Regions from separate parts of the Peribacillus sp. NPDC097264 genome, predicted to be linked through region 1. Evidence: riboswitches for the same ligand, from Rfam matches in the RefSeq annotation. Region 1 holds a riboswitch; the other holds the start of a gene.
What was found. A riboswitch is a leader RNA that binds a small molecule or an ion and turns the genes downstream of it on or off. The one in region 1 is predicted to bind glycine.
Positions count from the first base shown of each region.

Region 2: another riboswitch for glycine. It lies ahead of ACQKL0_RS16815 (amino acid permease); the one in region 1 lies ahead of gcvT (glycine cleavage system aminomethyltransferase GcvT).

Region 1 covers NZ_JBNNSR010000004.1:27,317-38,586, reverse strand. Annotated here, with positions in the region: gene ACQKL0_RS07240 (rhodanese-like domain-containing protein) at 1-308, shown strand, start outside; gene gcvPB (aminomethyl-transferring glycine dehydrogenase subunit GcvPB) at 469-1,926, opposite strand; gene gcvPA (aminomethyl-transferring glycine dehydrogenase subunit GcvPA) at 1,923-3,266, opposite strand; gene gcvT (glycine cleavage system aminomethyltransferase GcvT) at 3,285-4,391, opposite strand; glycine riboswitch at 4,492-4,576, opposite strand; glycine riboswitch at 4,580-4,674, opposite strand; gene ACQKL0_RS07220 (DEAD/DEAH box helicase) at 4,995-6,683, shown strand; gene ACQKL0_RS07215 (YqhG family protein) at 6,661-7,458, shown strand; gene ACQKL0_RS07210 (YqzE family protein) at 7,502-7,699, opposite strand; gene comGG (competence type IV pilus minor pilin ComGG) at 7,770-8,126, opposite strand; gene comGF (competence type IV pilus minor pilin ComGF) at 8,149-8,628, opposite strand; gene ACQKL0_RS07195 (hypothetical protein) at 8,576-8,914, opposite strand; gene comGD (competence type IV pilus minor pilin ComGD) at 8,901-9,305, opposite strand; gene comGC (competence type IV pilus major pilin ComGC) at 9,346-9,654, opposite strand; gene comGB (competence type IV pilus assembly protein ComGB) at 9,735-10,793, opposite strand; gene comGA (competence type IV pilus ATPase ComGA) at 10,753-11,270, opposite strand, start outside.
Region 2 covers NZ_JBNNSR010000010.1:161,681-172,950, reverse strand. Annotated here, with positions in the region: gene ACQKL0_RS16840 (SDR family NAD(P)-dependent oxidoreductase) at 1-822, opposite strand, end outside; gene ACQKL0_RS16835 (TetR/AcrR family transcriptional regulator) at 875-1,444, opposite strand; gene ACQKL0_RS16830 (hypothetical protein) at 1,566-2,525, opposite strand; gene ACQKL0_RS16825 (amino acid permease) at 2,742-4,130, opposite strand; gene ACQKL0_RS16820 (GNAT family N-acetyltransferase) at 4,421-4,963, shown strand; glycine riboswitch at 5,188-5,267, shown strand; gene ACQKL0_RS16815 (amino acid permease) at 5,461-6,798, shown strand; gene ACQKL0_RS16810 (DUF3311 domain-containing protein) at 7,008-7,208, shown strand; gene ACQKL0_RS16805 (sodium:solute symporter family protein) at 7,205-8,686, shown strand; gene chbG (chitin disaccharide deacetylase) at 8,763-9,470, opposite strand; gene ACQKL0_RS16795 (6-phospho-beta-glucosidase) at 9,463-10,809, opposite strand; gene ACQKL0_RS16790 (PTS lactose/cellobiose transporter subunit IIA) at 10,806-11,153, opposite strand; gene ACQKL0_RS16785 (PTS sugar transporter subunit IIC) at 11,170-11,270, opposite strand, start outside.

The DNA of each region.
Region 1 (11,270 bases):
GTAAAATCGTTAAAACCTTAACACAGGAAGAATTTATCGCTAATTACAGAAAAGTTCAATTAATTGACGTACGGGAACCTAATGATTTTGATAATGGACATATCTTAGGGGCAAGAAATATCCCTATGACACAAATGAAGACCCGCTTAGTGGAAATTAGGCAGGACAAGCCTGTATACTTGTATGCTCAAAGTGAAATCATTAGCGGAAGAGCGGCAGCCATGCTATATAAAAAAGGCTACAGGGAACTTTTTCACTTAAAAGGCGGTTTCAAAATGTGGACAGGGAAGATCAAGGCGAAGAAATAAGGCCAATTGCCTAAACCTTACATCTTATCCGGTTTTGAAACATATCATACTGTTCAATAGGGAACTCATGCTTAACAGGCCAAGCATGTTATTTCCCGAGATACATATGAATTTTACCAAATAAAAAACCCCCCGCCATCTGGCAGGGGTTTTTTCAGCATCATGCTTGATAACGAAGAATTGGTTTTCTAGCGGCCAATGTTTCATCCAGGCGTTTAATAACCGTGGTATGGGGAGCCTCCTGAACGATTTCAGGGGTTTCTTCGGCTTCCTTGGCTATTTGTATCATTGCATCTATGAAAGCGTCCAGTGTTTCTTTTGACTCCGTTTCCGTCGGTTCGATCATCATTCCTTCTTCTACATTTAACGGAAAATATATGGTTGGTGGATGATACCCAAAATCAAGTAGTCTTTTCGCAATATCTAATGTACGGACTCCCAACTGCTTTTGCCTCCGACCACTCAATACAAATTCATGCTTACAATGGCGATTATATGGCAAATCGAAAAATGGTTCCAAACGTCGCATCATATAATTTGCATTGATGACGGCATTCTCCGTAACGGCCTTAAGTCCATCCGGTCCCATTGACCTTATGTACGTATAAGCCCTTACATTGATGCCGAAGTTCCCATAATAGGGCTTGACCCTTCCAATGGATTGTGGACGGTCATAATCAAGGACAAACTGATCGCCCTCTTTTGTCACGATCGGTTTAGGCAAATAGGGAATTAAATCCGACTTCACCCCAACCGGACCTGAACCAGGTCCTCCTCCGCCATGGGGTCCAGTGAATGTTTTATGGAGATTTAAATGAACAACGTCAAAACCCATATCTCCTGGACGCACTTTGGAAAGAACAGCATTCAGGTTAGCCCCGTCATAATAAAGCTTTCCACCGGCGTCATGGACAAGCTGTGCCATCTCCAGGATATCCTCTTCGAATAAGCCTAATGTATTTGGATTCGTAAGCATTAATGCTGCTGTATCTGGTCCTACCACTCGCTTCAAGTCTTCAAGGTCCACGAGCCCGAATTCATTGGATTTTACCGTAATCGTCTCTAGTCCGGCAACTGTTGCCGAAGCCGGGTTCGTTCCATGGGCCGAATCGGGGACGATGACTTTCGTACGGTTTACATCTCCATTCGCTTCATGGAAAGCCCTGATCATCATGAGCCCAGTCCATTCACCATGCGCCCCGGCAGCAGGCTGCAAGGTCACTTGATCCATTCCTGTAATTTCCGTCAAATGTTCCTGAAGATCAAATAACAACTCTAGAGCACCTTGGACGGTTTCTGGGTCCTGGTATGGATGGATATGGGCAAAACCATTGTACCTGGCGACATTTTCATTAATTTTCGGATTATATTTCATCGTACAGGAGCCGAGTGGATAAAACCCAGAGTCCACTCCATGGTTCCGTTTGGATAAAGCCGTATAATGACGCATGATATCAAGCTCGGAAACTTCCGGAAGCTCGGCTTCCTCCGTACGTATATATTCCACAGGCAGGATTTCTTCTAGTGGAATATCCGCTACATCCATTTCAGGAAGGCTATACCCGATTCGACCGGCTGTACTGATTTCAAAAATGAGTGATTGATCTTGATTATTCATAGTTGATCCCCCAGTTCCTGCGCAAATGCATCGATTTCTTCTTTTGTTCTTAGTTCCGTTACAGCCACTAGCATATGATTTTTCAACTCGGGATAAACGGAGCCCAGGTCAAAACCACCAATCATTTCTTTTTCAAAGAGCCTCTTATTGATATCTTTGTAGGGAAGAGGCAACTTAATGACAAATTCATTAAACGAAGGTCCTTCAAAGACCACTTCAATTCCTTGTGCTTGGAGCGTCTTTTTTGCGTAATGGGCTTTTTGAATATTCTGGACGGCCATTTCTCTGACGCCTTTTTTCCCTAGAGCAGTCATGGCTACAGAGGCTGCCAATGCGTTCAATGCCTGATTGGAACAAATATTGGATGTAGCTTTGTCACGGCGTATATGTTGCTCACGTGCTTGGAGCGTCAATACGAAGCCCCGTTTTCCATCCTCATCCACTGTCTGACCGACTAAACGGCCCGGGACTTTCCGTAGCAGTTTTTTCGTGACCGCGAAATATCCGCAATGAGGTCCGCCGAATGCGGCAGGAATGCCGAATGGCTGAGCATCACCTGTCACGATATCGGCACCGAGTTTTCCCGGCGGAGTCAATGCACCAAGTGCAAGCGGATTACTCGATACGATAAACATCGATTTCTCGTTATGTATGATTGCTTCCATTTCCTTCAACGGTTCGATGCGTCCAAAGAAGTTGGGGTACTGTACGATGACACCTGCAATATCATCCGAAGCCAGGTCTTTTAAAGCAGCAATATCTGTGACTCCGTCTTTATGAGGAATCTCGATGACCTCCACCCGTTGACCCTTTGCGTAGGTTTTCACCACTTCCCTTGATTCAGGATGGACAGTAGATGATAATAGAATCTTTTTCCGGCGCGTTTGTCCGGCGGCAAGCATGGCCGCTTCGGCTAAGGCTGTTCCACCGTCATACATCGAGGAATTCGCCACCTCCATACCCGTCAATTCACATATCATCGTTTGATATTCAAAGATGGCCTGAAGCTCTCCTTGAGAAATTTCCGGTTGATAGGGAGTGTAGGCTGTATAAAACTCCGAACGGGATAGGACGTGATCGACGATGACAGGCGAATAATGATCATACACGCCAGCCCCAAGGAAAGATGCATAGTTTTTCAAATCCGCATTTTTGGAAGCCAGTTTCGATAGTTCCTTCATTAAGGCTGGCTCTGATTTTGCTGGTTTTATGTCATATTCACCTTGAAATCGGACATTTTCTGGTATATCGCTGAAGAGATCATCGACGGTTGTGACCCCTATAACTTCCAACATTTCTTTTTTATCCTGCTCTGTCATCGGTAAGTAACGATGTTTCATCTTATGGACCATTCCCTTCTATTTTCGTGTATTTTTATAAAAAGGTGTTTGGATAACAATGGCTTTCAGTCTCTTAGAACGGATTTCCACTTCTACTTCCGTGGATAGACTTGAGTGATTCTTATCGATAAGGACCAATCCTACATTTTTATTCAATGTTGGTGACTGAGTCCCTGTCGTCACTTCGCCAATGAGTTTCTCCCCGTTATATACTTTATAGCCATACCGAGGTATGCCTCTGTCAATCATTTCGATGCCAACAAGCTTACGTGGTGCCCCTTTTTCCTTTTGTTCGGCAAGCACGGCTTTCCCAAAAAAGTCTGACGCCTTATCCGGTTTAACCGCAAAACCAATCCCCGCTTCGATTGGGGTGATATCCGGCGAAAGCTCTTGACCATAAAGCGGTAGTTTTGCTTCGAACCGAAGGGTATCACGGGCCCCCAGTCCAATCGGTTGTATCCCATCATCTTTACCAGCTTCCAAAATTTTTCTCCAGAGGGCTGGACCATCCTCACTTCGGCAATATATCTCGAAACCATCTTCCCCCGTATACCCTGTACGTGAAACCATCGTGGATATATTATGAATGTGGACGTCTTCTTTAAATTTAAAAAAGCCAATTGTGCTTAAATCAGTTTGGTCGGTAATCTTCTGCAATACTTTCTCCGCTCGAGGACCCTGCAGAGCAAGTTGCGCATAATCGTTTGAAACATTATTGATGCTGACACCTTCCATACCATTCGCCTGAAGCCAATTGAAGTCTTTCTCGATGTTGGCTGCATTGACCACAAGCAGATAATCCTCTTCCGCTTTTTGGTAAACGATAAGATCGTCCACGGTCCCCCCATTTTCATAACACATGGCTGTGTATAGCGCTCCTCCCTGTTTCAGCTTGGCTACGTCATTCGTCAGCATCTTTTGTAAATAAGAAAGGCTCCCGAAACCTTTTACCTCAATCTCTCCCATATGCGACACATCAAATAAGCCACCTCTTGTACGCACAGCTTCGTGTTCATCTTTTATGCCGGTAAACTGCACAGGCAGTTCCCACCCACCAAAATCGATCGTTTTTCCACCGTGCTCACTGTAAACCTCGAATAATGGCGTTCTTTTTAAATTGCTCAAAAAATGACCTCCTTCAATTTTTTTGCTTGTTCTCTTCTTTCACCTGATATTCCTTAAAAAAAGACACAAAAAAGGACAGAGAAAGCCAAAATGGCTTTTTCTCTGTCCTGAAACCTGAAAGTTTACCTATTATTATAGGTTTTCCCCTTTGGTGGCCGTCATTAAATAATCGGCGCTCTCCAGAGTCGCGTCCGATAAGAGTTCATTTGCCTGAGAGATTCACTGCTAAGTTTGCTCCTTCGGCGCTACATATGTAGATGGTAGTCTCTCCCCTTATCCTCACCCGCATATTGATGGAAAAGACTGAAAATTTCCCACCTGATGGTCATCCATTTGCGTGAAATGGGTACCAATCTGCTCATTGTTGATCTTTGGATAAAGCACTATCCAAATGCTAATACTATAATAACTAAAATTATTATCCAAGAAGAATATTTTCCTTCTAACTTCATTACTATTGCAATTTTCTAAATATATTTACATCCTACCCTAAGATACTTTACTCTGCAATAACTTTCGTGGAGAAAGATTTTATTAACCTATAAAAAAGTTCATGGTCTAAAGAAACTAAGAAAATTATGTTTTAAGAAGGAGCAAGAATCAATGAAAATCAATATATCCTTCAGTTCTGATTGGAATGATGAATTTCTGCAAAAGATGGAAAACGACGGTCCATGGGGAAATTGGGATCTTTATAAACTGGCCATCCAAATGGAAGAGAACCTAATTATTCCTGATTTCGAAGGCTTACAAGCGCCTAAGCACCTTCAACAACTGACTCCCCTTCCCCATCAATTAGAGGCTGCACGTCAGGTGGTTGAACAGATGAATGGCAAAGCCATATTGGCTGATGAGGTCGGTCTTGGTAAGACTATCGAAGCGGGATTGATTTTAAAAGAATATATGATTCGGGGACTGGTTAAAAAGGTTTTGATCCTTGTACCCGCATCACTTGTCACCCAATGGGCTTTCGAACTGAATACGAAGTTTCATATTCCTGCAGTCGTTCAAAGGAAGAGTTATGTATGGGAATCATGCGACATCGTCATATCCTCCATCGATACGGCTAAGCGAGCCCCCCATCGGGATATCATTTTCAATCAAGAATATGACTTTATCATTATTGATGAAGCTCATAAACTTAAAAATAATAAAACGAAAAATTATGAATTTGTCCAAAATCTTAAAAAGAAATTCTGTTTATTGCTGACTGCTACACCCATTCAGAATAAAATCGAGGAAATCTTTAATCTCGTTTCATTATTAAAGCCTGGACACCTAGGAAATGCCGCACTCTTTTCCGAAAAATACAAAGGGAAAGGCCGGAACATTCTAGAAGATGAGCACTTAAAGGAGCTTGTCAATACGGTCATGATAAGAAACCGACGTGCCGATACTGGAATCGAATGGACGAAACGGCGTGTAGAGACGATCATCATTGAATTTTCACCAACTGAACAAGCCTTGTATGATGCCGTAACGAAGTTTAAACCAATATCAGACGGAACAAAAGGAAGTGCTTTTTCTTCACTCACCCTTCAAAGGGAAGCATGCAGCAGCCGAGAAGCAGTCTACTATACATTGAAGAATATGAAGGAAAAATACAAAGAACCATCGGCTGACTTTGAAGCAAGATTAGATGATCTGTTTGAGAAAGTAAACCTCACCGAACAAAATTCAAAGGCAGAGAAGGCTTTGGAACTGATTAAGAAAATTGATGACAAGGTCATTATTTTCACCGAATATCGTGCTACACAGCTTTATCTACAATGGTACCTGCAACAGCATGGCATTTCATCCGTTCCATTCCGCGGAGGGTTTAAGCGTGGTAAAAAAGATTGGATGAAGGAACTATTCCAGAAGAAAATCCAGGTATTGATTGCCACCGAAGCCGGAGGAGAAGGAATCAACCTACAGTTTTGCCATCACTTGATCAATTTTGATTTGCCTTGGAATCCAATGAGGTTGGAACAAAGGATTGGACGGATTCATCGACTTGGTCAAGAAGAAGACGTCATGATTTATAACTTTGCCACTAAAAATACAGTCGAAGAACATATTTTGAAATTGCTATATGAAAAAATCCACTTATTTGAAAAGGTAATTGGAGAATTGGATGATATTTTAACGAAGTTGGATATTAACAATATCGAGGAATATTTAATTGATGTTGTCGGAGAGTCCAAATCAGAAGGAGAAATGAAAATTAAAATGGATAATTTGTCTTCCATGATTCAGTTCGCACAAGCTATGAAGGATGGTGAAATCCATGCAGCAACAGGAAATTCATGATTTTTTAATAACCTACTTTCAATCCAACGCATGTGAGGTGTTGGAAAATACCTCTTCATATCTCACTGTTCAGTTAACGATCGAAATGGATAAGGAACTCATGAACAGACCTTTTTACTGGCACTATCTCGAAAAAACCGGTGGGATACCGAATCCTGGCATGCTTACGTTCATCACCCATCCCGAACTGGCACCGCCTGATTTGAAAGGGGAAATCATTCATTTTGGTTCGCCACGGCTCCACCAAATTATCCAGTCGACCAAGAGGCTGGCAGGTTTCATCAGGCTTTTTGAGGATAGGCCTCCCTTGAAGACGGGCCAAAGTCCACTTTTTCCTTGGCTCACCCAAAATGTAAAAATCTCTTATCAGTGTGACAGAAAAAAAGATATCTTCATGTCCATAGGACTTAATTTAATTTCCGGTGAATTCATAGAAGGATTTCATGAGCGTCTCCTGTCGGTCAAGGTCACTCCCAAAATACCGGATTATTCTTTTACACTTTCCCCCTTGATCATGCCTAAAAGCGGGCTATCCAGACTCGATACATATATTCGTAAAAGCTTCGAGAATGATGATCATACCTGGGCGGAAGAAGCGATGGAACGGTGGCAGACAGACTTGAATCTATTGGAACATTTTTATAAGGATATGGAAGATAAAAGCGAAAGCTATTTTACTGAGAAACAGGCATTGCAAGCCCAATATGAGCCAAATATCCAAATTACCATCATCAATGGCGGGCTATTCTATTTATCCGACCAATCATTAGCATAATGGTCTCTTTAGCAATCATTAAGAAAAGCAGATGTCTATGAATTCAAGACATCTGCTTTCTTTTTTTGACTTTTTTAATGAACATGGACACGGCGAAAGGGACAATCCCAAACCAGTGAGAAACTCTAGGCTCCTTATCCTCTTTCCGATGACGGCGCTTTTCTTTTCTTTCTCTCTTGGTTAAATTGAAATACTGTACGATTTGCTGTGTAATATATTTGATATAAGCGTTCGTAGACATACATTATCACCCATGACCAAGTATGCCCCATATTCGTATTCCATATTCGTATTCACCATAAATCGACATGTTAGTCCTTCAGTTTTTCTATCCATTCTATCACTCTACCTAGTTTTTTATCATATAGAATGATGATTCGGCCTGCTCGCTTATTTTTGGTGATAGAAGAAAATTCGATATAGGCATATCGCACATCCTGCTTCGTTAACCTATAGTGAACATCACCATTAGGATAGGCGATTTCCCCCTGAATGCTTTTGGGTACCTCATCCTCCCATTCGGCTGTCACTTCATTAACGGCCAGATGCACTAAGTGATCGGAAAGTAAGGTCTCTTCTACTTCTTTATAAAATTTTTTATCAATAATGAATTGATCAATCATCAGTATCGTGAACATGATAAAAACACTAGCTATAATCATAACCATTGGGAATATGACTCCTTTTTGATTATTCATCAGCCACCAACTCACTTTTAATGAAGGGATGGAACCTTCGTATAAAGGTCTGACCTGCTTTATCCGTTATATTGAGCACGATGACGTTGCCATCCTTTTCAACCTTCACATTCGAAATGTTCTGGAGTATGACCTCATGGCCCTCCCCGTTAACCCGTCTTCTAAGCTTGTCATTATATTGCTCGATTAAAGACAAATCCTCTCCTGAAAGTAAATATAATTTATTCCCCACAACATCCTGGCTTTTGGAGCTTCTGACTTCCTGTTGCATTTGCAACGTAAAGATCTCCCACTCTTTAGGATGTATTCTATTTTTTGTTCCTATCTGGGATTGAATGATTGAGAAAAACTGGAGGATAAAAAGGGAAAGGGTCAGCAGGATCATTAAGGAAAAGAGCATTTCAATCATGGTAAACCCTTCACTTTTTCGCAACATCACAAATCGATTCATACTTCCCCTTTGCATTTTCATATCGGACACATCCTTCAACCATATCCGGAAACTCCTTTTGGACATTCCAGGTCAATTCATACGATTTTTCCTGGTACGTAATTTCTTCGTGGATAGCCTGTATTTCCCCATCCATATATGCCAACAATCTTTCATACAGCAAATGATGGGCATCCGCCCTCAAAACTACGTTCTTACGATTGGACATCGAATCTTCAAGAATAGGAAGCATGGAAATCACTAGGAATACACAAATGGAAAAAGAGGCTATCATTTCTAAGTAGACGTATCCTTTACTGTTTCTCAATCCTGAACCTCCCTTTACCGATATTGACCACCAGCTTGTATTTCCCCTTTGAAGTATCAATGGTCATCGTACCGGCTTTTGAAGCATTTCCATATTGATTGAAATAAAAAGAAGCCCCTAATGTCCCATTCATGAACTGTACGTCCGGCGGTATCTTTCTCTCTAGTATCACTTCTTCCTTATAAGAGTAAATCGTGTAAATATCGTTATCCACATAGAAATAAATCAAGCTTTCGTGACTTATTGCATACTGTTGTGCATAAAAAATATCTTCATTCAATTGATTAAGGAACATCTTATTTTGCATTCCCTTTGAAAAACTTGGATATAGGTTAAGGCCTAGAGTGCTTAATAGAATAAATACCACAAGGACAATCAGGGTCTCGGACATGGTGAATCCTCCGGAGGAAGGGCTATCCTCCCCGAATTTTCTACTCAACGACTGTAACCTTTCCTTTATTGTCAATGCTGATGCCGTCCCCATTCGGACAGGATTTCTGTTTAAGGTATCCTTGAGTTTCCAAATCATTAATACCGGAAGGCAACTTGGAATTGTCTATCTCATAAGCTTGGACTTGGGCCTGAACCATTTTGACAAAAGCCTCACACCCCTTAGAATGGATGGTCGATTGATGCTTCGTGATGTTCGGTATGGTGATAATCAGCAGAATCGAGATGACGAGCAATACAATAAGCATTTCAATTAACGTAAAGCCTTTTTCGTTTAAATATTTCTTCATATTAATCTGCTAATTACGAAAATAACAAGAATGCACTCAATATTTTCTGAGCAGATTCACCTCCCATTTTTTCTTGTACCTTATATTCCATCTAGTAGAGAAAACATCGGCAATAAGACAGCCATATAAATAGAAATAATCAATAGCCCGATTATAGAAAAAAGAAGAGGTTGTATGACTTTCATGATGGTGTTCATCCTCTCTTCAATCTTTTCCAATAAAAAACGGCTGTAATGGAGTAACTCAGAATCAAGCCTGCCATACTTTTGTCCATTCGCTGCGATAATCGACAAGTTCTTATCAAAGTAGGGTTGCTCTTGAAAGATGGTTTCTAGCGACCTGCCCTCCATTAAATCATCTTTAATGATGGAGCAAAGCTTTTGATAAAATGGTTGCTGCTGGTTTACGGAGAATAATTTAATGCTCTCATTAATAGAAAGTCCACCAGCGAGGAGACCGCTGAACTGACTTGCAAAAAAATACGTTTCATACAACTTGATGAAGGGTCCTGCCAACGGAATCTTCATCAATAATCGCCGTTGTCTTAATGGACATAGTTTGTCGAACCAGAATTGTTTGAATAAATAGAAGATAAGGAGCATTCCAAGTAGGATGAAGGGGATCAGCGGGAGGATGACTGAGGATGCAGCCAACACATTCAGGATCATATTCTGTTTAACATTCATCGTCTGAAAAATCGTCTGAAACTTGGGGAGAAGGACACTTTGCAGTACATAAAATACAATGCTCACAAAAAAGAACAGGAAAATCGGATAGATCATGAGTTTTTTCACTTTTTCTGTATCTTCCGTCCGTTTCTTCCAGTAGTCCCCACCTTCCTTCAATGCTCGATCAAGGTCGCCATATTGTTCGCCATAAAATATAAAACTTACAAGCTCTGGATGAAACGTAAGATTCGTCAACACTTGATGCAAAGGGTGCCCACTCCTTAAATCCTGAATGGCCTGATTGAAATCCCCGGCCTTTTTCCTGGATTCCTGAAATTCCAGGAAGTGGATCGCCTCGGCTAAAGGATAACCATGAGCTAATAATTCGCCCAGCTTCGTTATAAAGACAGCTTGTTCTTTCAACGTCCATTTACTTTTTGGTTTCTTCGTAAACCAACCGTTCAAATTCATCGAGATTCACATAGCCCATCGCTACCGCTTTCCCAATTTCGTCTTTCAGCTGACGATAGGTGGCTTTCCCCTTTCCTTTTTCCTCTTTCGTCACCTTCAAGACTTCCGCTAGACTTTTTCCAGTCAGCAACTCATATACGCTGGCCCTTTTATTTCGGTAGGTCATGGAACAATCGGGTGCACACTCGCCCTCACAATGCGGGCATTTCAATTCCACCAGTCTTTGCGCCGTCACGCCAATCAAACTCTGTTCAATCTCCAGCCAGCTTACACCGAACTCTAGAAGCCTAGAAATGGCTCCTTGAGCATCCCTTGTATGCATAGTAGTGAGGATTAGATGCCCGGTCAATGCGGCCCGTACTGCAATCTTTGCCGTTTCGGAATCCCTAATTTCCCCGACCATGATAATATCGGGATCATGTCTAAGTGCCGCTTTTAAACCGACTGAATACGTAATGCCGGCCTTTTCATTAATTT
Region 2 (11,270 bases), on a different contig from region 1:
TTCATTCAAATAATACATCTCGACCGCTTCACGCATCTGGGAGTTGAAGATCCCCAAGAATTGAATCATCTTCTTTGAAATGGTGGATACTCCTTTTTGATAATCCGTTATGTCGCGAATGATCTTGATTAGTTCTTTTCCAGTAATCACATCATGACCGGGTATATTCCAGTTCTGACCGTACGCTTCTTCGTTAAGGGACAATTCAACGATGGCATTTGCTCCGTCCGGGGTGTATATGAATTCCCTGGCAATGCTTTGGTCGCCCACATAACTGGCCTTCTTATTTTTAATGACATTCTCAAGCGTATAATGCAGTAAAGAACTTTCCGCATTGGGACCATAGAAATCAGGAAAGTGAACAATGATTGCAGGAATGTTTGATTGCTTAATCAGGTTTTCGACATTCAGGCGGATGCTTCCTTTTTTCGTGTGTGGATGTTTAACCGTCATTTCAGTCACGCTTTTCCCTGAACTGCGTCCATAGGCATAAATATTGTCGACAAAGGCAAGTTTCGCTTCATTCTTTTTTGCCACTTCCATAATATTGGACATCATGACCACTAACTTCTCATCCCATTCTGAATAGGGAATGTTCGCTGATTGGAATATGACGTCAACACCTTGGGCTGCTCTTTCTAAATCCTCCACTTGAAATAGATCTCCCGTATGGATCGTCACATTCGAATCATTTCCGAAAAGTTTTTCCAGCTTACTGCGGGTGCGTGCAAAGGCCGTCACCGAGATCCCCCTGTTTGATAATTCCTTGACGATTGAATACCCCATTCCTCCTGAAGCTCCTACTACCAATGCTTTTTTCATAATGGACGCCCTCCCTTTTATTTAACCACTGGTCAATACGTGGTAAAAAAAATCAGCTAATTGATTTTGTTAAAAATTTCACGTGCAACACAGCTAGATTCTTTACTTCCTCATACGTCGTGACATGACGGCAATAATGCGTGACAAAACCATGCAAGGATAAAAAGATGCTGTAAATATGCTGGATGGAAACTTTGTTCTCACATAAAGTGAAAATAATCTGGGCGAATTTTTCATAGGTTTTGTGTGGCCCTTGATTGATGAAGTTCTGTACTTCTTCGTCCTTGATCAAAAACATGATTTCATAATGGCTTTGATGGGTCAGCCCGAATTCAATGAAGCCCAAAAGAATGTTCTCTAGCTTTTCCCCATTTGGGATGGCTTGGTGCATCACATCATCCAGTTTTTGATCGAGCATGGCGAAATGTTCTTCCACTAACGCGTAAAACAACTCCGCTTTATTCTTAAAATGATAGTAAAGAGCACCATGGCTGTACCCTAATTCTTTCGCAATCTGCCTCATGGAAACATGCTGATACCCTTTCGCCACAAAGAGATCCCGTGCTGCGTCCATTATCATTTCACGTGTTAATTCCTGTGTAACGGATTTTCTTGGTGACATGATATCCTCCTTGTTGACCACTGGTTAATTAAAAGTATAATTCATATTTTTGCTATTGTCAATAAGTACCAATTAATAAAGGGAAAGCCGATGATTATGCTCTCCCTAAGTTTTCCACATATCAATTACAACTTGGATAGACCGTGACGATCTTATCAAATAATGGGTTCGATTCGGATGTAATGTCCATTTCGCTAAAAACTTCTTGGTAATGTTCTACCCATTCCACAGAACCGGTAGGTATATGGGTATCATCTTCAAGAAAATTCACAAGGACCAGCCACGTTGGAATCCCCATTTTCTCATTCAATATATATAAAAAAGCCAAACGATTCGCCAACTGATAATAACGGTTCAGCCAGACTTCCATAGGGGCCCGGGAACCCATCGCCTCCATCGTTTCCTTCATGGTACTCTCTATCAGGAATCTACTGTCCAGATCCTTTGCCCGTATCGATGAAGTCATTTCTTTCAAATGGGCCTTCGCTTCCACTAGCAAAAACCCTTTTTGACCATCTTTCCCTGCCACCGTGGCATATCCATCCCATTGCGGACCCATCCTTGGCCAATATTTCTCCAGCTCGATTCGTCTGCCCCGCCTCACACTTTCAAGCTCCAAAAATTCATTTCTGTATTCTTGGTAACCCGTTTCCCGCAATGGGGACTTCCACTGGATGGACCGCTCTTTATCAAGGAAAGTCAGCAAGGAAGGCGAACTCATCAAAATAAGATGGTTCAATTCCCCTTGCCTGTTATTTACGAATTGCTGAATCCAATGTTTACTCCCTTTTTCAGCCTGAACCTTCTCAAGCCTAAGCCTAGTCTCAGTATCCTTTACCAACTGCAGTAAAAACTGTTCTAACAGCTCGTCCTCAAGATAAAATAAATCGATATAAGAAAAAGGCTCCTCGGCTTGATATGAATCCCGTTTGAACAAATTTCCTTGCCCAAATCCCCCATTCTGTTTCGAGTACTCCGATTCTATCCAATCCAACAATTGAAGGAATCTCATATCCGGCTGACTTTCCCATAATTCCTTAACCAGAGAATTAATGCTAAAAATCCTCTCCATTTTTCTCAATCGAATCACCTTCTTTGTATGTATATTTCTTCTCTTCATCTTATATTCAAGCGCCCAACATTACAATAAATTACATATATCAGTCAATTTCTCATTTTATCGGTCAAGTTGGAAGGTTTATCGGTCAAATGGCCACTTTTATCGGTCAACTCCCTCATTATTTCGGTCAAACAAAAAAAGCTATGCACGAAGCATAACTTTTTCCGACACTCTATATTACGCAGATACATCCTCTTTCGCCTTCACGTCTAACGGTACCCGCTTATCCATTTTCAGTAGGTAGTAACAGGCTACAACGATTGCTAGGAAAACGATGCCCACAATCAAGGAAAGTCGCGTACTCGGGTTAAACCACATGCCGACCAATACCAATAGTAAGAATGCAATCGTTGCATAGTTGGTATACGGCGCAAAAGGCATTTTGAATGGATGGTTTTTCATTTCCTCAGCTCGTACCTTCCTGAACCTAAGCTCACTAATAAGAATCACGAACCATGGAATCATCCCGGGCAGCACACTTGCACTGTACACATACAGGAATATTTCCGGTGGAGCCAGGTAGTTCAGGACAACACCAATGGCCAAGCCCAACATGACAGCGATTGTACAATAGGCCGGCACTCCGCTTTTCGATATTTTTGCAAAGACCTTTGGCGCTTGCCCGTTCAAGGCAAGGGTATAAAGCATGCGCCCTGCACTGAAAATCCCACTATTGCATCCTGACATCGCCGCCGTGATCACGACAAAGTTGATGATGCCCGCGGCTGCGGTAATGCCTATTTTGGCAAAGGTCGATACAAACGGGCTTCCAAGTTCATCTAATTGATTCCAAGGAAATACCGTGACGATGACAAAAATCGCGCCGATATAGAAGATTAATATACGCCAAATGATTGTTTGGATCGCTTTTGTAATGGTCCTCTTCGGATCCTTTGCTTCACCTGCAGTGATTCCGATAAGTTCAACACCTTGATAAGATGCCACAACAAGGGAAAGGGCAAAGAAGAAACCTTTCCATCCCCCTGTAAAGAAACCGCCGTTAGCCCATAGATTGGAAAGGCCGATTGCCTCCCCACCATTCCCTATCCCGAAAAAGATAAGACCTAGACCGGCAATGATCATCAAGATGATGGTAACGATCTTGATCAGTGCAAACCAGAATTCGAATTCACCGAAGGATTTGACGGAAATGAGGTTAGCGGCGCCAAGGATGACCATGGCCACCACTCCCGGAATCCAAGCCGGCAGTTCAGGGAACCAAAAATTCATATATAATCCTACGGCAATGATTTCAGACATGCCGACCAACACCCATAGGAACCAGTTGCTCCAAGCAGTTACAAATCCTGCCAATGGATGGATATAATCACTCGCAAACGTTGCGAATGAGCCCGTAGTAGGCTCCAGGTACAGCATTTCCCCCATCGAACGCATGATAAAAAAGATAAAAAGTCCCGCGATGGCATACGCCAGCATGACAGAGGGGCCGGTCCACTTAATTGTGCTGGCAGATCCCATAAATAACCCAACACCAATCGTACCGCCCAAGGCAATCATCTGAATATGACGTGCCTCCAGCCCTCTAGTTAATTCTTTATTTGACATGATAACTCCCCCAGATGTACAAGCATAAAATGACGATTCTCTAATCCTTATTTAAGATAAGTAATTTAATAGATTTACAATGCTTCCTAAAGTACTCTACCCACAAAAGCATTTCCTTATCTTATAATAATAAATATTCCGTAGAAATACAAATGTACTTTTAGGAAAAACACTTTTGGCCGTCTAGAAGCAATGGATAGGAGGACATGAATGGTAATTATTCTTTCCCTATACGGGTGAAGGAATCCTATGTACTATTGATAGTAAGTATCGACGGAGGAGGAAAGAAAATGAAATTAATAGGAGAAAGAATCTATCTCCGTTATTTAAAAGAATCGGATGCACCTATCCTTTTAGAAAATACAAAGGATGAAGAGATACGGTATATGACAGGAACAAAATCTATATTCACTTTAGAGCAGCTTCAATGTCATATAAAGAATGTACGTGAAGATCCATCACGCCATGATCTAGCCATTTGCTTAAACGAAAGCGATCAAATGATCGGGGAATTATCCATCTCTGATATGGACGAAGAGGATAAAAAGGCGGGATTTAGAATTTCGATGAATACCATTGAATTAACGGGCAAAGGGTATGGTACAGAAGCTATCCGACTTGTTTTAGCATTTGTTTTTGAAGAATTATCTTTAAATCGTCTGCAACTGGAAGTATTCAGCCATAATTTACGTGGAATAAGAGCCTATGAAAAAGTTGGCTTTATCAAAGAGGGGATTTTACGAGAGTCTTTATATTTCAAAGGAAAATATTCGGACGAAATCATCATGGCCATTCTTAAAAGGGACTATGAAAAAATGTCCTTATCAAACTGATCCGGGGTTCGCATCGTTTCTTGGCATCAAACTGGTCATATAAATTCCACCCTCTACCGTATTTACAATATATCCCTTTGACCCAAAATCAAAATAATGATAGAATTCCATTATTATTTTAAAAGAATAAATGAATTGCCGAAAAGAATTTCATCTTTCACAGCGATCATTTATTACAACCACATACTAAGCAAGCGATGAATGCTATGGATCACACTATAGCAGGAGCAGCTTCTGGAGAGACTGTACACACGTGCAGCGCCGAAGGATTCACAATCTCAGGCAAAAGGACAGAAGAGTAACGAATATTTGTTATTCTTTAACCTTTCGAGATTGGTAGCTTCCAATCTCTTTTTTTATTGTCTTTTTTCAATCATCACTAAAAAAACGAAGTGAAATCGCTACTAAACTGGACAGATTCATTGCCCTGGTGATCGATTGGAATCAACGGACCATGTACTTCACATTCAAGAATTATAACAACGGGGGCGCACAAATTGGCTAAACAAGAATTGAAAAGGGATTTGAAAAATCGACATGTACAACTCATCGCCATAGGAGGAACCATCGGGACCGGGTTATTTTTGGGATCCGGAAAAGCCATACAGTTGGCGGGACCCTCCATTATCTTTTCGTATCTGATTATCGGGATTGCCTTGTTTTTCGTCATGAGGGCTTTAGGGGAATTGCTGTTGTCCAACGCGGGATATTCCTCATTCACCGAATTCGCCACGGAATACATCGGACCGTGGGCTGGTTTCGTGACTGGCTGGACCTACTGGTTCTGTTGGATCATGACGGCCATGGCCGATATCATCGCTGTCGGGGTCTATATGCAATATTGGTTCGACATTCCGCAATGGATCCCTGCACTTGCCTGCTTGGTGATTCTACTAGGATTGAATTTGTTGACCGTGAAGCTATTCGGAGAATTGGAGTTCTGGTTCTCCCTCATTAAAGTCATCACGATCGTCGCCTTGATCGTTGTGGGAATCGTCTTACTCATCATTGGTTTCCAAACCGATACAGGAACCGTTTCCCTCAACAACCTTTGGAGTCATGGGGGCATGTTCCCGAACGGCGCATCCGGCTTTTTGCTTTCCCTACAGCTAGTCGTCTTCTCCTTTGTTGGTGTCGAAATCATTGGGGTGACAGCGGCCGAAACCGCCAATCCGAAAAAAAATATCCCATCAGCGATCAATAAGATCCCTGTCCGGATATTGCTTTTCTATATCGGTGCCATCACCGTCATCCTTTGCGTCAATCCATGGACACAGCTCGATGCCGCAAGCAGCCCATTCGTGGAGGTCTTCGCCTTGATCGGGATTCCGGTTGCTGCAGGGATTATCAATTTCGTCGTGTTGACATCCGCCGCTTCTGCCGGGAATAGTGGATTGTTTTCAACAAGCCGCATGCTTTATACCTTGAGCAACAATAACGAAGCACCTGCAAAACTTAAGAAATTAAATAAACGTGCTGTTCCGAGTAATGCATTGGTTACGTCCACCATCGTTGTCTCCATTGGGGCATTATTAAGTAAAATCATACCGGAGCAAGCTTTCACCATCGTGACAACGATTAGTGCCATCTGCTTCCTATGGGTGTGGAGCATCATCTTGATTTCCCATATCCGGTATACGAAAAAACGGCCGGACTTAAGGGCTACGTCCACTTTCAAGGCTCCCTTAACACCTTTCATCAACTATGTAATCTTAGGGCTGTTTGTCTTCATCTTGATCGTCATGCTGTTTGCTGAGGCGACCAGGCCGTCATTATTGCTGACACCGCTTTGGTTCATTCTTTTAGCTGTCATATATAACTATCGAAAAAAATGAACGAGGAATTTTGGGATACGGAAGTCTACCTTCCTATCCCATTTTCCTGTGATTAAATGAGAAAGTAAAATGAAGCGTGACGAATATTTTTTTCTGCCACACTATTAATTTTTTTATCGAATTAGTGTAAGGTACTAGGTATTACGGAAACATTTTTTTAGAAAAACATCATAATCTGTGAAACATATTTAGAATGGAGGGGTTGCTTCATGAAAGTATTATATATTCTTACACTCGTTCCTTTTATCGGCATATTAGGGTTTCTTCCTTTTGTTAATAAAGTAGAACCTTATGTATTGGGGATGCCTTTTTATATGTTTTGGATGGCGATGTGGGTCGTGCTCACTTCCGTCACTCTAGCCGTCATGTATAAGTTGGATCCTAGGAACCGGGAAGGTGAAGAAGAATGAATATTGCTCTTATCATTATTTTAGCATTTTTACTTTTATCGATTTTTCTTGGGATCCGTTCGACAAAAGGAAAAGACATGAACCTGGAACAATGGACGGTGGGTGGTCGCGGTTTTGGCGCCATATTCGTCTTTCTATTGATGGCAGGGGAAATTTACACAACCTTCTCCTTCCTTGGAGGAAGCGGCTGGGCTTATGGAAAGGGTGCGCCCGCTTTATACGTCCTCATTTATATTACCTTGTCTTATGTATTATCCTATTGGCTACTTCCGGCCATTTGGAAATACGCAAAAGAAAATCGGCTTATGTCACAATCCGATTTCTTCGTAAGCAAATACAAGAGCCCAACTCTAGGGATTCTTGCTGCCCTTGTCGGCGTGGTATCGATGATTCCGGTCGTCGTCGTACAGCTCAAAGGCTTAGGGATCATTGTTTCCGAAGCATCATATGGCGCCATTTCCATGTCCACCGCTGTGTGGCTTGGAGCTATCAGCCTGACCATTTATGTCATGATTTCAGGCATTCACGGATCAGCCTGGACAGCCGTCATCAAGGACATCATGATGATCGTCATCATCGCATTCCTGGGCATTTATCTTCCAATTCATTACTTTGGTGGTCTTCAACCGATGTTCGAGACCATAAATGACGCCAAACCAGGTTTCCTGACGCTGCCCGAACAAGGTCTTAGCGTTTCTTGGTTCATCTCGACCGTCATCTTGCTCGTATTTGGTTTTTACATGTGGCCCCAAGTATTCAGTGCCGTCTATACGGCCCGGAGCGGAAAAACATTTCGTAAAAATGCCATCATCAGTCCACTGTATACGCTCATGTTACTATTTGTCTTTTTTGTAGGATTTGCAGCGATTTTGAAAGTGCCTGGACTGGAAGGCGCCGATGCGGACCTTTCCTTATTGCGCCTTGCGATCCAAACCTTTGATCCATGGTTTATAGGAATCATCGGTGCAGCTGGAATGTTGACCGCATTAGTGCCAGGATCGATGCTGTTGATGAGCGTCTCTACGCTCCTTGCGAAAAATGTCTATAAGGAACTCCATCCTGGAGCATCAGACCGGCATGTGGTACGTTTGGCCAAGTTACTCGTTCCCGTGATTGCACTCATATCCGTTTACTTCACCTTAAACGGCGGAGAAACGATGTCTGCTTTGATACTCATGGGATATAGCTTCATTACGCAACTTTTCCCGTCCCTGTTATTCAGCCTGAAAAAGAAGAACTTTATCAATAAATACGGGGCAATAGCAGGTATCATCTGTGGACTGGCCATCGTCACCTATATCACCATCAGCCAATCGACAATCGGCACCCTGTTCCCATCCTTGCCACAAGCGGCAAAGGATCTGAATGTCGGAATCATCGCCTTGGCTGTGAACTTTATCGTGATGATGGTTGTCAGCCTCGCATTCAAGAAGCTAGTAGTTGGCGAAGTTAAACCCGTAGTGGTTAAAGAAGTATAAAAAAAAGCAATCGGATCTCAGTGAAAACTGGGACCGATTGCTTTTTTTGTCTTAATGGGCCTTCCTGAACCGATCATTACCGGAGTACGAATCCTTCCGGCAATGTGGCTTTCATCAAGATAGCCGTTTCCTTGAGCCTTTCTTGATTGTAGGAGGAATGCTGGAGCAAATCATCATCCAGGTAGGCTGGGTGGGTCATGACCTCCACGCTTTTGCCCTCACTAATCCGCTCGTTAAGGGTTTGAAAGTAATCGACGGCCGCCTTTTCCCCATAAAAATCGTCAAGGAATGTATCGGTCACTGTTTCAATGTCCTGAAAATGGGGTCCCGCTTTTCGGACTGGTAGCCCATAATGGGCGGAAAGCTTTTTCACGACCGGCCAAAAGGCCGGGATCGCATGGACATGATGATGACTGTCAAAATGGGTCGGCATCATCCCTAAGTCAATGAATTTATCAATCTGGGCAGACCATTCCCTCTCTAACTCTTCCAAGGAAATGCTACCCGGGTTCCCATATACCCCATCTTGCTTTTTGAAGTTTCCCTCTTTGTCCACAAGGCTAGGCACATCATGTAGCAGCGGCCGTCCCCATGTCAGGACAAGATGGATGCCCACCTTAAGCGTGCGATGATCTTTGGCAATTCTGATGGCATGATCGGTCGCTTTTGCATTCATCATCATGGTCGCCGAATTGACTATCCCATTTTTGTGGCTATTCAATATGCCGTAATTCACAGCCCGCGAAAACCCGAAATCATCAGCATTGACCAGCACTTCAATCATGAAAACTTCCTTGTAATTCCTTATTCTCGAAGAACTGCGGCAAAAATTCCTTATGCGCCAAGAGCATTTCATCCAGAATCAATTTCCCCACCCGGTCACTTGGAACTAATGGGTTGATGGTCATCGCAAGCAGGGCCGTATCATAGTTGCCTGTTACGGCAGCCTCGATAGCCACCCTTTCAAAGGACTTAATTTGCTGGACAAGTCCGCGAACGGCTACCGGCAATTCACCTACCGTGATCGGTTTTGGTCCATCCTTCGTAATCACACAGCTCACTTCAACGGCTGAATCGTACGGAATTCCTTCAATCGCCCCATAATTCATCGTATTGACCGCCTGTATATCACGTTTATCCGTATACATGGAGTGGATCAAGCGGACCGCGGCGTCACTGTAGTAAGCGCCACCCCGTTCTTCAAGCTGTGGTGGCTTGATGTCTAGATCGACGTCTTTATATAGTTCAAATAGTTCCGTTTCCAGCTTTTGTACGACCTCGGCCCTTGTTTCCCCTTTTTCTGCATCCTTCAGCTCCTGAGCCAGGATATCTCCCGTTTTGTAGTAATAATTGTGATATGGACAAGGAAATAAATTCAATGCACGAAGGAATTCCGGCTCCCATCCCATCGCATGGATATTCTTCATCGTCACGGCTTTATCCGGGTCTGAAATCATATCGATGATTTCCTCTTTCACGCTCTTTCCATCCACGAATACATCCAATCCGTATACCATATGGTTCAATCCTGCGAAATCAATCCGCACTCGGTCCGGTTCCACCTTCATCAACTCGGCGACACCGCGTTCCATCCCGATCGGCACATTGCATAGACCGACGATTTTCGTAATGTTGCTATGACGCAGAACCGCTTCCGTGACCATGCCGGCAGGGTTGGTGAAATTGATCAACCAGGCATTCGGGCAAATCTCTTCCATCTCCCGGGCGATTTCAAGAATGACAGGAATCGTCCGAAATGCTTTGAACAACCCGCCAGGTCCATTCGTTTCCTGGCCGATGACCCCATGCTTCAGCGGAATTTTCTCATCAAGTGCCCTCGCAGCCAGCTGCCCGACCCGTAATTGGGTCGTGACATAGTCGGCACCCTCTAGCGCTTTTTTCCGGTCTAGTGTTAAGTGAATGTCGATCGGCACTCCCGCTTTTTCCACCATCCGTCTTGCCAGCCCGCCGACGATTTCAAGTTTTTCCTTGCCAGCTTCTATATCCACGAGCCAGATTTCACTTACAGGAAGCTCCTTGTGATATTTAATGAACCCTTCAATCAGTTCCGGCGTATAACTGGAACCCCCGCCTATCGTAACGATCTTTAACCCCTTACTCATTCTGCTGTCCCCTCCTTTATTTTGTTGGCTCCAAGAAACTCTTCTCTCATCTCAATCATTTCAACCGCCAAATCCTTCAAGGTCATCGCCGTCATCAAATGATCCTGAGCGTGGATCAGGATAATCGGGATATCTAATTTCTCGCCACCCGCTTCCGCATGAATCAACTGAGTCTGAAATTTATGCGCCTGCAATAATTCCGTCTCCGCCTCCGCTATTTTCTGCCTGGCGGCTTCGAAATCTTTTTTCTTGGCTTCTTGCAAGGCTTCCATCGCAAAGCTCCTTGCATTTCCACTGTGTAAAACAAGTTGGAAAGATAACTGATATAATTCTTCTTTTTCCATGTTCCCCACTTCTTTCTTAAAGACTTACTGATTCTGATTCCGAATCCTTTGTAAGCTCCGTTTTATTTTTCGAGTCAATTTTCACTTGGGCATACACGAATGGCAAGTAGATTACGG